Regions from separate parts of the Streptomyces sp. 351MFTsu5.1 genome, predicted to be linked through region 3. Evidence: riboswitches for the same ligand, from Rfam matches in the RefSeq annotation. Region 3 holds a riboswitch; each other region holds the start of a gene.

Region 1 (5,155 bases), on a different contig from region 3:
AGGGCGATCAGCATGATGGCGCTGGCCCCGACCACCGCCACGACCAGCGGGTTCGAGCCCTGGAGGATCGCGGGCAGCACGAAGAAGTTCAGCAGCAGGAAGCTGATGGCCAGGGCGACCAGCGCCATGACACCGCGCAACCGCCCCACGATCACGACGACCAGCGCGAAGATGCCGGCGAGCAGCCCCATCGGGAACCTGCGGTTGACGTCGGCGACCGAGTACTGAAGGTCCCTGGGCGCCGAGGGCTCGTACGCGACCACGACCTTCTCGCCCTCGTCCAGCTGCCGTGACTGGTCCGGCTGGACGATCTCCGTGAAGGTGCGGCCCTTGTCGTCGCCGGTGTCGACCCGGATCGTCGCCTTCTTGCAGCTGCCCTTCGCCTGCTGCTCGGCGGAGGAGCCCTCAGCGGTCGAGGTGTCCCCGGTCGGGGTCTGCCCTCCGGCGTTCACCGACTTGCAGCTGACACTCACGACCTTGGTGACCGTGGCCTGCTGGGTCTGCCGGTCGAAACCGACCCCGGTGCGTTCGTGCGCCGGGGCGCCACCGGGCCACAGCACCGCGAGTCCGACGACGACGGCCCCGGCGAAGGGGATCAGGATCGCCGCGATGACCTTCCGCAGATGCTTGGAGACGGGAGTCGCCGGACCGTGGCTGTGACTGTGGCCGTGCGAGTGACCACCACCGCCGCCGCCACCGCCGTTGCCTCCGTCTCCGCTGCCTCCATCGCCCCTGTCCCCGTGGCCGTGGCCGTGGTCGTGTCCAGGGGCGCCGGGATGGTGTCCGTGACCGTCATGGGGGGCGTGGGTGCTGCCGTGGCCGTTGCCCCCGAAGCCCTCGCTGTGACCGAGGCCGTCACCGAAGCCTTCGCCGTGACCGTGCCCGTCCTGGAACCCCTCGCCACGGTCGTGGCCGCCACCGAAACCTTCGCCGCGGCCGTTGGAGCCATACCCGGGGCGCTGCCCCTGCCCGTGACCGGCTCCCGACCCGTAGCCCTGCGGATAGCCCGGAGCACGCCCAGGACCCGCCTGCCCGGGACTCTGCCTTTGGTCAGGCCCGCCAAGCCCTTGGTCCCGCCCGCGAGGCCCCTGGCCAGGCCCGCCAAGCCCCTGGCCGGATCCCTGCCCACGCCCCTGTGGCCGCCCGTGCCCGAAAGCGTCCCAGCCTCCAGAATCCGGCGCGCCCGTACGACCGTTGCCGACCGCGGGGCCGCCTCCCGGACCGTCTCCGGGGCCGCCGCTTCCCGGTCCGTCTCCGGGGCCGTTTCCGGAGCCCGGTCGGCGCTGCGGCTCGGGAGGCGGGTACGGGGGCTGATGTGTCGTGGTCACCGCCCGATCATCGCAAGAACGAAAGGGGCCCCCTGTTCACCGCGCCCGAATTGACGCTAGCGTGGTGGCACCTTTGTACACGCGGGAGCTCGGAGCACCGGGCTGAGAGGGCGCTGACCTCCGTCCCAGCGATGTTTCACGTGGAACGTCCTCACGCGAGAGTGACGTTCCCCACGAAACGTCGGCAGACGGAAGCCGCTGCGTCGACCGCCGAACCTGTTACCGGGTAATGCCGGCGTAGGGAGTAGGTCTCATGACCATCAAGGACGCACGCACGCCTGCCTCCAACCAGGACGAACAGTCCATCGAGGGTGAAAGCCCAGCACAACCCCCCACGGAGGCCGGGAAGTCCATCGGCTGGCACAAGGCGTATGTCGAGGGCTCGCGCCCCGACCTGCGTGTGCCGGTCCGCCAGGTGCACCTCACCAACGGGCAGTCGGTCACGCTGTACGACACCTCGGGCCCGTACACCGATCCGCTCACCGAGACCGATGTCCGCCGGGGGCTCGACCCGCTCAGGGAGAACTGGATCGTCGCCCGCGGGGACACCGAGGAGTACGCGGGCCGTCCCGTTTGCCCCGAGGACGACGGGATCAAGCACACCTCCCCGCGCGGCGGCAACCTGCGCAACCTCGACGCGGTGTTCCCTGGCCGACCCCGCCTTCCTCGGCGTAGTCGTGACGGCAGTGCAGTCACCCAGCTCGCGTACGCCCGCCGGGGGGAGATCACTCCGGAGATGGAGTACGTGGCCATCCGGGAGAACGTGGAGCCCGAGGTGGTCCGTGAGGAGATCGCGGCGGGGCGTGCGGTGCTGCCCGCGAACGTCAACCACCCGGAGATCGAGCCGATGATCATCGGCAAGCGGTTCCTGGTGAAGGTCAACGCCAACATCGGCAACTCCGCGGTGACGTCCTCCATCGAGGAGGAGGTCGAGAAGATGACCTGGGCGACCCGTTGGGGCGCCGACACGGTCATGGACCTCTCCACCGGCCGCAATATCCACACCACCCGTGAGTGGGTGCTGCGCAACTCCCCCGTCCCGATCGGCACGGTGCCGCTCTACCAGGCGCTGGAGAAGGTCGACGGCCGGGCCGAGGAGCTGACCTGGGAGATCTACAAGGACACGGTCATCGAGCAGGCCGAGCAGGGCGTGGACTACATGACGGTCCACGCGGGCGTGCGGCTGCCGTACGTACCGCTGACGGCGAACCGCAAGACCGGGATCGTCTCGCGCGGCGGTTCGATCATGGCCGCCTGGTGCCTCGCGCACCACAAGGAGTCGTTCCTCTACGAGAACTTCGAGGAACTGTGCGAGATCCTCGCCGCCTATGACGTCACCTACTCGCTGGGCGACGGTCTGCGGCCCGGCTCGATCGCGGACGCCAACGACGAGGCGCAGTTCGCGGAGTTGAGGACGCTCGGGGAACTCAACACGATCGCCAAGCGATTCAACGTACAGACCATGATCGAGGGCCCGGGACATGTCCCGATGCACAAGATCAAGGAGAACATCGACCTTCAGCAGGAGATCTGCGAGGAGGCGCCGTTCTACACGCTCGGCCCGCTGACCACCGACGTCGCGCCGGCGTACGACCACATCACCTCCGGCATCGGCGCCGCGATGATCGCCTGGTGGGGCACGGCGATGCTCTGCTACGTCACGCCCAAGGAGCACCTGGGTCTGCCCAACCGGGACGACGTCAAGACCGGTGTCATCACCTACAAGATCGCCGCCCACGCGGCGGACCTCGCCAAGGGGCATCCCGGGGCGCAGGACTGGGACGACGCCCTGTCCGACGCCCGCTTCGAGTTCCGGTGGGAGGACCAGTTCAACCTCGCTCTGGACCCGGACACGGCCCGTGAGTTCCACGACGAGACCCTCCCGGCGGAGCCGGCCAAGACGGCCCACTTCTGCTCCATGTGCGGACCGAAGTTCTGCTCGATGAAGATCAGCCAGAGCATCAACGAACGGTTCGGCGGGGCGGCGGCCGAAGGAGCCTCACCCGAGGAGGTCGCCGAGGGAATGCTGCAGAAATCGAAGGAGTTCGCGGCGAGCGGGAACCGGGTGTACTTGCCGCTGGCGGATTAGTCCCGCTCCGGCAGGACGGCCCGCACCCGCGACTGTGCGGCGTCGCGGGCCGCCCTGCTCGTCCGGTTCAGTCGGGTCGTCCGGTCAGTCGCGCTCCGCGAGGAAGAGTCGTGCGAGCCGGGGCAGACGGCGATGCATCTCCTCCGGATCGTCGAAGTCGAAGTCCTCTCCCATGTCCGTGGGTTCGTTGTCCTGCCCGTCGGCCGGCCGGTACGTCGCCCAGGCCTCGTCGAAGGCGTCCGCGCTGCCTGCAAGGCGTTCGAAGGCGTCCCTGGCCGCGTAGTTCACGTCCTCGTGGAACAGGGCTTCGTCACCCCGTGCGTTCGCTGCCTCGACGACATCGGGGTGCTCCGCGAGGCTGTCGGGGTCCTGGGCGGTGCGCTCGTACCAGTCCCGCCCGGACGCGATCACTCCGGCTCGGAAGTCCATGAAGCTGTCGTCGGAGCAGCCGCCGCCGCCCAGACTCGATGGTGGCCGGAACCGGTGTCTGTTGATGGGGCCGCACTGTGCCGTCCCGGTCTGACAATCAGCGCAGGACAGTGTCAACGTGCGTAGTGAGGGTCGCCCCTGCTTCACCTCCTGCCCCGCCTCACCCCGCATCCGGCTTGCGCTCCCCTGTGAGCACGTCGTGGGAACGCAAGCCGAGGGGCTCTGCCGGGCGGTGTCAGTCCGGCTGGTGTTCCGGCCCCCCGAAGTCCGGGCTCGTGTAGTCCGGGCTGGTGAAGCTCGGGCGGGCGCCGGAGGCTCCGTCGTCGGGGCTGCTGAACCCGGGGCGGTCGTAGCCCAGGTTGGGCATACGGCTGGTCGGGGCCGGCGGTGCCGTGTGGTGCAGCGCGGCGGAGCCGGGGTCGGCCAGGGCATCTCTGAGGAAGGGCAGCAGACCGCGTTCCAGCAGGGCCTCCCGCCAGGCGTCCCTGGCCCGGGCCACCTCCCCGGTGAGTTCGCCGTACGCCGTGTCGGGCGTGGGGCGGTTGCGCAGCGCGGTGATCAGCAGGCCGCCCGCGGCGACCAGGATCGCGGCCGCGGTCAGGGCGCCGAACACCCATCCGATGGTGATCATGGCGTGGGCGAACGCCGGCGGCGGGCTGAGCATCTGGAGGATGTAGCCCACGAGCAGGAAGATCGCCGCGGCTATCCCGGCGAGGACGGGCGTCAGAACGGCGGCGACGGCGACGGCGCCCGCACCGGCGGTCTCGGCGACCTCTCCCATGGTGGTGGCGAGCCCCATCGCACCGCTGCCCGACTCGGCGGGGCCGGGTTCGTGCACGGACGACAGGGTGGACGGCGCCGGGCGGCGCTGTTCCTCGCGGACCTTCACGTAGTGCTGGTACTCGGTCGCGGCGGCCGCCGTGATGATCGCGGTGGCGTTCAGCGCCATGGTGCGCAGCTGTTCGGGATTCAGCCGCTGTCCGACAGCGGCCAGTTCGGGACGGTGTGGTGCGGAGCGCAGCGCCTCATCGAGGATCCGCTCGTACTCCTGGCGGTCCTCGCTGTGCAGGTGCTGCGGAACGCTGTTCATGTGCATCCCCCGATGCTCCGTAGGGCTTGGGGCTCGCATGCCAACGAGCCGTCGGGCAGAAACGGAGGGGAGCCTGCTACGGATAACCAGATGGTAGAGCGGCTACGGCACAGGGTGACAGGGGGTTTCCAGAAATTGGCCTCTGGCCTGCATGCTCTCCGGTCGGTCCACCAGGGGGCAACGTCTGCCCCGTGAACCGTCAGATATCCAGGGGAAGTT
Region 2 (5,155 bases), on a different contig from region 3:
GCTGCGCCTTGGGGACGTCACGCATCCGGAGTCCGAAGGCCACGTTGGCGCCCACGTCCCGCTGCGGGAACAGCTGGTGGTCCTGGAACATCAGGCCCACCCCGCGCCGGTGCGCGGGCACCCCGGACTGGTCCCGCCCGTCGAGCGACACCCGCCCTCCGTCGAGCGGTTGCAGGCCGGCCACCGCCCGCAGCAGCGTCGACTTGCCGCTGCCGCTCGGTCCCAGCACGCACACGACCTCGTGCTCGGCGACATCGAGCCCGACCCCGTCGAGCACGGCCCGCCCGCCGAACCGTACCGTCGCCTCCGCTAGGCTCAGCAGCATCAGAACTCCCCGGTCCGGTCGGTCCGCAGCCGTTCGAGGACCAGCAGCGCCACCGCGCACACGATCATCAGGATGGTCGAGAGGGCCATCGCCTGGCCGTAGTTGAGGTCACCGGCACGGCCCAGCAGCCGGGCCACGGCGACCGGCAGGGTCGGGTTGTCGGGCCGTGCGATGAAGACGGTCGCCCCGAACTCGCCCAGCGACACGGCGAACGCGAACCCCGCCGCGATCAGCAGCGCCCGCCGCACCATGGGCAGGTCGACCTCCCGCCACACCCGCCAGGGCGCGGCCCCGAGCACGGCCGCGGCCTCCCGCAGCCGGTGGTCCACCGCCCGCAGCACGGGCAGCATGGTCCGTACGACGAACGGCACCCCGACCAGCGCCTGCGCGAGCGGCACCAGGATCCAGGACTGTCGGAGGTCCAGCGGCGGCTCGTCGAGGGAGATCAGGAACCCGAAGCCGACGGTCACCGCGGACACCCCGAGCGGCAGCATCAGCAGCGCGTCGAAGCCCCGTACCCATCGCCCCGCGTCCCGTCGCGTCAGCGCGGCCGCCGCGAGCCCTCCGACCACCACCGCGATGACGGTCGCGGCGAGGGCGTACTCCAGCGAGTTCCCGATCGCCTCGATCGGCGCGACGAGGAAGACCCCGCCGTCGCTGTGGGTGAGCGCCCGGTAGTAGCCGAAGTCGGGGGCGCCGAGGGAGCGTTGCACCAGCACGGCGAGCGGCAGCACCAGGAGGACGGCGACGACCGCGAGGACCCCGGCCAGCAGCGCCCACTCCCCCGCGCCGCGCGGCCGCCGGGCGGTGACGGACGCGTCCACGAGCCGGAGCGCGCTCTCCCTGCGCCGTACGGTCCACGCGTGCAGGGCGAGGACCGCGCCCACGGCCACGAACTGGATGATCGTCAGCACGGCGGCCGTGGAGAGGTCGAAGATCTCGGAGGTCTGGCGGTAGATCTCCACCTCGAGGGTGGAGAACGTGGGGCCGCCGAGGATCTGGACCACACCGAAGGAGGTGAAGGTGAACAGGAAGACCATCAGCGCGGCGGCGGCCACGGCGGGCCCGAGCGCGGGGAGGGTGACCTTGCGCCAGGCGGTGAGCGGGGACGCGCCCAGCATCCGCGCGGCCTCCTCCTGCCGGGGGTCCAGCTGCGCCCACAGTCCGCCGACGGTCCGTACGACGACCGCGTAGTTGAAGAAGACGTGCGCGAGCAGGATCGCCCACACGGTGGTGTCCAGCCGTACGCCCCACCACTCGTCCAGCAACCCGCCCCGGCCGACCAGGGCCAGGAAGGCCGTACCGACCACGACGGTCGGCAGCACGAAGGGCACGGTGACCACGGCCCGCAGGATCTGCTTGCCGGGGAAGTCGAAGCGCGCGAAGACGTACGCGCCGGGGAGCGCGACCAGCAGCGTGAGCGCGGTGGAGACGAGCGCCTGCCAGGTGGTGAACCACAGGACGTGCCGGATGTCCGGCTGACCGAGAACGTCGGTGATCCGGCCGAACTGCCAGCTCCCGTCCGTGTCGAGGCCACGCCTGACGATCGCGGCGACGGGCAAGGCGAAGAAGACGGCGAAGAACGCGACGGGCACGGCCATCAGGCCGAGCCGTGCCGCCGCGCCCCTCCGGCTCACCTGAGGACGAGCGAGGTCCACGACTTGACCCAGTCGTCACGGTGTTCGGCGATCCTGGCCGGGTCCATGGTCTCGGGATCCTTGGCCTGCGGACCGTACTTCGTGAACTCGGCCGGCACCTGGGCGCCCTGCACGACCGGGTAGACGAACATGTTGAGCGGCATGTCCTGCTGGAACTCCTTGGTGAGCAGGAAGTCCAGGAACGCCTTGCCACCCTTGGTGTTCTTGGCGTTGCTGAGCAGCCCCGCGTACTCGATCTGCCGGAAGCAGGTGCCGTCGGCGACTCCGGTGGGCGCGGTGGCCGGCTTCGGGTCGGCGTAGATCACCTCGGCGGGCGGCGAGGAGGCGTAGGAGACGACGAGCGGCCGGTCGGCCTTGGCCTTCTTGCCGCCGGCCGACCCGGAGAACTCCTCGTTGTAGGCCTGCTCCCAGCCGTCGACGACCTTGACGCCGTTGGCCTTGAGCTTCTTCCAGTAGCCCTGCCAGCCCTCGTCCCCGTACTTCGCGGCGGACCCGAGGAGGAAGCCGAGGCCCGGGGAGGAGGTGGAGGCGTTCTCGGTGACGAGGAGGTTCTTGTAGGCGGGCTTGACCAGGTCGTCGTACGACGTCGGCGGCTGGAGCTTGTGCTCGCTGAACCACGCCTTGTCGTAGTTGACGCAGATGTCGCCGGTGTCGATGGGCGTGACCTTGTCCCCGTCGACGCGGTACCCCGCCTTGATGGTGCCGGCGCCCTTCGCCTCGTACGGCTGGAAGAGGCCGTTGTCGAGCGCCCGGGAGAGCAGGGTGTTGTCGACGCCGAAGAAGACGTCTCCCTGCGGGTTGTCCTTGGTGAGGATGGCCTTGTTGACGGCCTGCCCGGCGTCGCCGTCCTCCAGGACCTTCACCTTGTAGCCGGACTTCTTCTCGAAGTCGGCGAGGACGCCCTTGGAGACGGCCCAGGAGTCGTGGCTGACGAGGGTGACGGTCTTGGAGCCGGTGCTGCCGGAGCCGGAGGAGGAGTCGGAGGAGGACGAGGACCCGCACGCGGACAGCGTGACGAGACCGAGGCCCACGACGGCAGCGAAAAGCTTCTTGTTGTTCACGGTGATGACCGAACTTCCTACCCAGAATGACCTGGGCGAGGTTCAGAGGGTCTGCGGCCCGGTTGCCGCACTCTCAGCGCTGTTGCGCTCCCCTGTCGGATATGAAGGTGTACGTACAGTCGCCAGACTACCGCTCGGTGGCCGCGAGCTGGCCACAGGCCCCGTCGATCTCCTGGCCGCGGGTGTCCCGGACGGTCACCGGCACGCCGTGCGCGGCGATCGCCTCGACGAAGGCCTTCTCGTCCTCGGGCCGCGAGGCGGTCCACTTGGAGCCCGGGGTCGGGTTCAGCGGAATCAGGTTCACGTGCACGGGCTTGCCCCGGAGCAGCCGGCCGAGCCGGTCACCGCGCCAGGCCTGGTCGTTGATGTCCCGGATCAGCGCGTACTCGATGGAGAGCCGCCGCCCGCTCTTCTCGACGTACTCGAACCCGGCGTCGAGGACCTCGCGCACCTTCCACCGCGTGTTCACGGGGACGAGGGTGTCGCGCAGCTCGTCGTCAGGAGCGTGCAGGGAGATCGCGAGCCGGCACTTGAACCCTTCGTCGGCGAACCGGTGAATGGCGGGCACGAGCCCCACGGTGGACACGGTGATACCGCGCTGCGAGAGCCCGAGCCCGTCGGGGGCGGGGTCGGTGAGCGCGCGGATGGACTGCGTCACGCGCTTGTAGTTGGCGAGCGGCTCGCCCATGCCCATGAAGACGATGTTGGAGAGCCGCGCGGGCCCGCCCGGCACTTCCCCGTCCCGGAGCGCCCGCATGCCGTCGACGATCTGGTGCACGATCTCGGCGGTGGACAGGTTCCGGTCAAGACCGGCCTGCCCGGTGGCGCAGAACGGGCAGTTCATCCCGCAGCCGGCCTGCGAGCTGATGCACATGGTCACCCGGTCCGGGTACCGCATCAGCACGGACTCCACGAGCGTCCCGTCGAACAGCCGCCACAGCGTCTTGCGCGTGGTCCCCTGGTCGGTCGACAGATGCCGTACGACGGTCATCAGCTCGGGAAGCAGCGCCTCCCGGAGCTTCTCGCGCGAGCCGGCGGGGATGTCGGTCCACTCCGCGGGGTCGTGCGCGTACCGCGCGAAGTAGTGCTGCGAGAGCTGCTTGGCCCGAAAAGGCTTCTCCCCGATCCCGGCCACCACCTCCTTGCGCTCGACAGGAGTGAGGTCAGCGAGATGCCGCGGCGGCTTCTTGGCTCCGCGGGGGGCGACGAAAGTGAGTTCTCCGGGTGCAGGCATAACCCTTCCAGTGTGGCAGATCATCGCCGGGGGCCCAGGCCGGAGCGGGGTGGGGGTGGTCACCTGCGGGGGCCGACTGTTGGCGTCGGTCGGCTTCGGACGGCCCAGGGACGGCTCAGGGCGCTTGCTCTACGAGTGGAACAATTGCTCCGGGGGTGCGAATGGACACGCTATTCCGGAAAGGTGTTCAACCCATCGACAGCGATCGCTGAAGCAGCAGCGTGAACAAAAGCCAAGTACTCCGTGTGAAATTTCTGGCTCAACTCATTCAGCGAAGCTATTGCCTCCGGGGTACCACCGCCGTCGCGTCGGAACTGGACGAGGCACTCATGGACTTTAGCTTTGAATTCCAAGAACGCTACCCGGCAGTCCGCAGCTGCCTGCGTTACCTTTGGCGGTCCTTCGACAGCAACCTGTGCATAGCGATGGCCGTGAGAGTGGTCGTCCAAACGCGTGGAATCGTAGGCTTCCCGAGCAGCCCTCATCCTGTCTTCGAAGGCCGTGGGATATCTGTTTCCAGCAACGACCTGGAGGCTACTAGTGGCCGTGACTAGTTTGTTGTAATCCTTGATCACTTCCTCCGCGAGTGCGAGGTAGGCGACTTTCCTTGGCTCTCTGAGAATTCGCGCGTGTTCGGCCTGAAGCTGAGAGCGCGCTTGTGAGCGGGCCAGAAGTGCAGCCCCGATGCCTGCACCTCCAGTGCCTATAGCCCCTACGGCAGCACCCAGTACAGCTGCGAGCCCTGCATCCATTTCTGACATCCCATCTGACCCGCCATAAGGCTTGCCGGCGCCGGCCGTTCATCGGTTCCCTTCCTACGTTCGGGACCCATACCCACGACGGCGCCATCACATCTCGACCGGCCCACCACCACTGT
Region 3 (5,155 bases):
GCCGTCGTCCCCTATGAGGACGTTCTCCGGCTTCATGTCCCGGTGCACGAACCCGGCGCGGTGCGCGGCGCCGAGTGCGGCCAGGACCGGCTCCAGGATGTCCAGGGCGGCGCGCGGTTGCAGCGCGCCGCGCTCACGCAGCACGTCACGCAGGGTGCAGCCGGCCACGTACTCCATGGCGAGATAGACGTACGACCCGTCGGTGCCCTGGTCGAAGACCTGCACCACATTGGGGTGGGCCAGTCGGGCGACGGACTTGGCCTCCCGGATGAACCGCTCGACGAAAATCCCGTCCGCCGCGAGCGCGGGGTGCATCACCTTGAGCGCGAGCACGCGGTCCAGACGGGTGTCCAGGGCCCGGTAGACCGTGGCCATCCCGCCGACCGCGATCCGCGCGTCCACGCGGTAGCGGCCGTCGAGCACCTGCCCGACCAGCGGGTCCTGAAGGGTCGTATCCACGCAGGCGAGTCTACGAGCCACGGCTGACAGCCGATCGGGTTCGGCCGGAACAGGGGCGGTACTGGAGCCGAGCTGTGACGGAGGTCGCACCTGCCCGAGTCCGCGGTCGAACGTGTGTTCAGAGTCCGGACGGACCGCATCCGGTTCAGAAGGCCGGCCGCTCCGGATCCAGTGCGGCCAGGCCCTCCGCCGGCGACGACGCCTCCGCGAAGTGCCGGCGGGGGATCCGCCCCGCCCGGTACGCCAGCCGGCCCGCCTCCACGCCGTGCCGCATCGCCCGGGCCATCAGTTCCGGCTCCTGCGCCCGCGTCACCGCCGAGGCGAGCATCACCCCCGCGCACCCCAGCTCCATCGCCAGGGCCGCGTCGGACGCCGTACCCGCCCCCGCGTCCAGGATCACCGGCACCCGCGCGTGCTCGACGATCAGCCGGAAGTTGTGCGGGTTGCGGATGCCGAGCCCGGAGCCGATCGGGGAGCCGAGCGGCATGATCGCCGCGCAGCCCACGTCCTCGAGACGGCGGGCCAGCACCGGGTCGTCGTTCGTGTACGGCAGCACCGTGAAGCCGTCGTCGACCAGGGTCTCGGCCGCGTCCAGCAGCTCCACGCCGTCCGGGAGCAGGGTCCGCTCGTCGGCGATGACCTCCAGCTTGATCAGGTCGGTGCCGAGCGCCTCGCGCGCGAGACGGGCCGTGAGAACCGCCTCGCCGGCCGTGAAGCAGCCCGCCGTGTTGGGCAGCACCCGGATGCCGAGCCGCTCCAGGACGGACAGCACCGAGCCGTGCACCGACGGGTTCACCCGCCGCATCGCGACCGTCGTGAGCTCGGTCCCGGAGGCGACCAGCGCCCGCTCCAGGACGTCCAGGCTGGGCGCCCCGCCCGTGCCCATGATCAGCCGGGACGAGAACGACGTACCGCCGATGACAAAGGGATCGTCGGCCATGGGTCAGCCTCCTTGGACGGCGGTGAGGACTTCCACGCGGTCCCCCTCGGCGAGGGTCGTCGAGGGCCACTGCGTGCGCGGTACGACGGTCTCGTTGAGCGCGGCGGCGACCCCGGAGGGCGCCGAGGTCAGGGCCCGTACGACGGCGTCCAGAGCCGTACCGGGAGCGAACCGGCGCGGCTCCCCGTTGACGGAGATGTTCATGCCGGCTGCTCCACCCGCTGACGGAACCGGCCCGGCGTGAACGGACGGGCCACCTCCGGGAGTTCACCGGTCGCAAGGACATGGGCCATCGCGTCCCCGGTGACCGGGGTCAGCAGCACGCCGTTGCGGTAGTGCCCGGTGGCGAGCAGCAGGCCGGGCAGGTCCGTCGGGCCGAGCAGGGGAGCGTTGTCGGGGGAGCCCGGGCGCAGTCCCGCGCGGGTCTCCGTCAGGGGCAGCTCGGTGATGCCGGGGACCAGTTCGTGCGCGTCCCGCAGCAGTTCGTACACCCCGCCCGCGGTCACCGTGGTGTCCCAGCCCAGCTCCTCGCTGGTCGCGCCGATCACCAGCTCGCCGTTCTCGCGCGGCACGAGGTAGACCTGGCTGCCGCGCACGACGGCCCGCACGGTACGGCTCAGGAAGGGCGCGTACCGGGGCGGCACGGTCAGGCGCAGCACCTGGCCCTTCACGGGCCGCACAGGGGGCAGGAGGGCCTCGGGGACTCCTTCCAGGCGGCCGCTCAGGCTCCCGGCGGCGAGCACGACCTGGCCCGCGTCCAGTTCGTCGCCGTCCGTCGTGGTGATCCCGGCGGCCCGGTCCCGGACGACCCGCAGGCGCTCCGCCCACGCGCGGTGGAAGACCACGCCCGCCCGCTCGCACGCGGCCAGCAACGCGCGCGTGAGGCGGCGCGGATCGATCTGGTGGTCACCGTCCACCCGCAGCCCGCCCCGCACCCCCGGCGCGAGCATCGGCTCCAGGCGGCGGCACTCGCGCCCCGACAGCCACTCCGACTCCAGGCCCGACTGCCGCTGGAGCGCGTGCAGTTCGCGCAGATGGGCGCGGTCGTCGGCGTCCAGCGCCACGGCCAGCGTGCCGCACCTGCGGTAGCCGAGGTCGTGGCCGGTCAGCTCGGTGAGCTCGGCCGCGAAGTCGGGGTAGCGGTGGGCCGAGGCGAGGTTCAGGCCGAGCAGGGTCTGCTCGCCGTAGTGCAGTTCGGTGACCGCGGCCAGCATCCCGGCGGCCACCTGGGCGGCCCCGCCGCCCGGTTCCGGGTCCGCCACGGCCGTGCGGAGACCGCGTTGCGCGGCCCGCCAGGCCGTGACCAGGCCGATGATGCCGCCCCCGACGACGAGGACGTCTGACGTACGTGAGGACATGGGCGTCCAGCCCCTCCCTTCGCCGGCATGACCCGGATCAGGTTCGTACGGTCGGAGGCCGGCCAGCCTCCCTCTCAGCCCGGTGCGTCCGGGCTCCCGCGAGTGCTCTACGTTGGCCACCCTAGCCCGACCCCGCACGTCTCAGTAAGGGAGCCTCTCTCCGTGGCACGCTCGCTCGACAACCTCGTCCTCGCCCCGGTCGCCGACCAGGCCCCAGGTCAGGTGGGCACCGGCACCCGGTTCACCTACCACGAGGAGGACGGGCGGATCTGGGCCGAGTACGCGGGCGGTGACGTGGTACGCGGGCATCTGGTCGGCACGCGCGCGGGGGACCGCCTCGACTTCCGCTACGTCCAGCTCAGGCATGACGGGTCGACGTCCTCCGGCCACTGCCTCTCCACGGTCGTCGACCTGCCCGACGGCCGGGTGCGGCTGGAGGAGACTTGGCAGTGGGAGTCGCAGCCCGGCAGCGGGACCAGCATTGTGGAGCAGGTCACTCGGCACGACTCCTGACTGACTGAATGTCAGGTGGCTAGGGTGATCAAATGACCGAGCAGACACAGGCGCAGCAGCGGGTGGTCGTGGTCGGGGCGGGCATGGCCGGGGTGCAGACCGCGGTCGCCCTGCGCGAACGGGGCTTCCAGGGCACCGTCACGGTGATCGGCGCGGAACCCCATCAGCCGTACGACCGGCCGCCGCTCTCCAAGGCCGTCCTGCTGGGCAAGGCCGAGGGCTCCGCCTTCGACGTGGACTTCGAGGCCCTCGGCATCGAACTGCTGCTCGGCCGCGAGGCGCTGGGCGTGCGCCCGGACGCGCACGAGCTGGACACCGAGGCCGGGCCCGTGCCGTACGACGTCCTGGTCCTCGCCACCGGCGCCGAGCCGATCCGGCTGCCCGGCACCGAGGGCGTGCCCGGCGTACATCTGCTGCGCACCCTGGACGACGCCGAACGGCTGCGCCCCGTGCTCGCCCGGCAGCACGACATCGTGGTCGTCGGCGCGGGCTGGATCGGCGCCGAGTTCGCCACCGCCGCGCGCGAGGCGGGCTGCGCGGTGACGGTCGTGGAAGCCGCCGACCGGCCGCTCGCCGGCGCGCTGCCCGCGGAGGTGGCCGCCCCGATGACGTCCTGGTACGCCGACGCGGGGGCCGAACTGCGCACCCACGCGCGCGTGGTGTCCGTCGAGCCCGGCGAGGTCGTCCTGGACGACGGCACCCGGGTGCCCGCGGGGGCCGTCGTGGTCGGTATCGGGGCCCGGCCCGCCACGGCCTGGCTCGCCGGTTCGGGCATCGAACTCGGCGCGCACGGCGAGGTCGTCGCCGACGAACGGCTGCACACCTCCGCGCCGGACGTCTACGCGGTCGGCGACTGCGCCTCCTTCCCCTCGGGGCGCTACGGCGAACGGCTGATGGTCCACCACTGGGACAACGCCCTCCAGGGACCCCGCACGGTCGCCGCGGCCGTCCTGGGCGAGACCTCCGCGGTCTACGACCCGGTCCCGTACTTCTGGTCCGAGCAGTTCGGCCGCTTCGTCCAGTACGCCGGCCACCACATGTCCGCCGACACGACCCTGTGGCGCGGTGAGCCGTCCGGCCCCGCCTGGTCCGTGTGCTGGCTCAGGGACAACCGCCTGGTCGCCCTCCTGGCGGTCGGCCGCCCCCGCGACCTGGCGCAGGGCCGCCGCCTGATCGACGCGGGCACCGAGATGGACCCGGACCTGCTGACGGACCCGGCGAGGCCGCTGAAGGCGGCGGCGAAGGGGTAGGGCGCGGAGGCGGACGGCCTGGGGCGGCCCGCCGGGCTTGATCCGCGGGTGGCCCTGAGGGTGGCCCTGAACTCGGGGGGCCGCGTGGTGGCGGGTGTCGAACCTTCCCGCCTGCGCCGGGCCCGCTCCCGGTCTCCGCTGCCGGCCCGCTCCCGGGGTCTCCGCGTGGGCCAGGCGCTCGGGATCGCGTACCGGCCCGGCCCCCGGCGTCCCCGTGTCGGCACGGCGTCCGGATGGTGTCGTCGACGCCAGGAAACCCGCCCCCGTTCCCCCGCCGGAGGCGCCCCGGCTTCCGACTGTCAGTGCGGGATGGCACGCTTGATCCCGTGACCGAGATTGACGCAAAGACCGATGCACTCGTCCCCGCCTGGCTCACCCTCCCCGACATCGCGGAGCTGCTCGACGTCGAGGTGACGCGGGTGCGGCAGCTGGTCAAGGAGGGCCAGCTCATCGCCGTACGCCGTGGTGAGAACCGCGCGCTGCACGTCCCCGCCGCCTTCATCGACACGGCCGAGCAGAAGGTCGTCAAGGGGCTGGCCGGGACCCTGACGCTCCTGAGGGACGACGGCTTCACCGACGAAGAGATGCTGGAGTGGCTCTTCACCCCCGACGACAGCCTGCCCGGCACCCCCGCG

Evidence for each region. Region 3 has a riboswitch for thiamine pyrophosphate ahead of thiO (glycine oxidase ThiO). Riboswitches for the same ligand answer to the same signal wherever they lie in the genome.
Region 1: another riboswitch for thiamine pyrophosphate. It lies ahead of thiC (phosphomethylpyrimidine synthase ThiC); the one in region 3 lies ahead of thiO (glycine oxidase ThiO).
Region 2: another riboswitch for thiamine pyrophosphate. It lies ahead of H295_RS0128580 (thiamine ABC transporter substrate-binding protein); the one in region 3 lies ahead of thiO (glycine oxidase ThiO).

What each region holds. Positions count from the first base shown of each region.
Region 1 covers NZ_KB911776.1:196,408-201,562, reverse strand. Annotated here, with positions in the region: gene H295_RS42765 (YibE/F family protein) at 1-560, opposite strand, end outside; TPP riboswitch at 1,400-1,589, shown strand; gene thiC (phosphomethylpyrimidine synthase ThiC) at 1,582-3,417, shown strand; gene H295_RS42755 (DUF4240 domain-containing protein) at 3,502-3,846, opposite strand; gene H295_RS0104315 (membrane protein) at 4,082-4,942, opposite strand; gene H295_RS0104310 (metallophosphoesterase) at 5,136-5,155, opposite strand, start outside.
Region 2 covers NZ_KB911788.1:123,105-128,259, reverse strand. Annotated here, with positions in the region: gene H295_RS0128590 (ABC transporter ATP-binding protein) at 1-325, opposite strand, end outside; gene H295_RS0128585 (ABC transporter permease) at 325-1,926, opposite strand; gene H295_RS0128580 (thiamine ABC transporter substrate-binding protein) at 1,959-3,044, opposite strand; TPP riboswitch at 3,041-3,148, opposite strand; gene rlmN (23S rRNA (adenine(2503)-C(2))-methyltransferase RlmN) at 3,172-4,278, opposite strand; gene H295_RS47260 (hypothetical protein) at 4,449-5,030, opposite strand.
Region 3 covers NZ_KB911783.1:145,970-151,124, forward strand. Annotated here, with positions in the region: gene pknB (Stk1 family PASTA domain-containing Ser/Thr kinase) at 1-459, opposite strand, end outside; gene H295_RS0121555 (thiazole synthase) at 605-1,399, opposite strand; gene thiS (sulfur carrier protein ThiS) at 1,403-1,603, opposite strand; gene thiO (glycine oxidase ThiO) at 1,600-2,757, opposite strand; TPP riboswitch at 2,755-2,867, opposite strand; gene H295_RS0121570 (hypothetical protein) at 2,920-3,270, shown strand; gene H295_RS0121575 (NAD(P)/FAD-dependent oxidoreductase) at 3,303-4,520, shown strand; gene H295_RS0121580 (Rv2175c family DNA-binding protein) at 4,847-5,155, shown strand, end outside.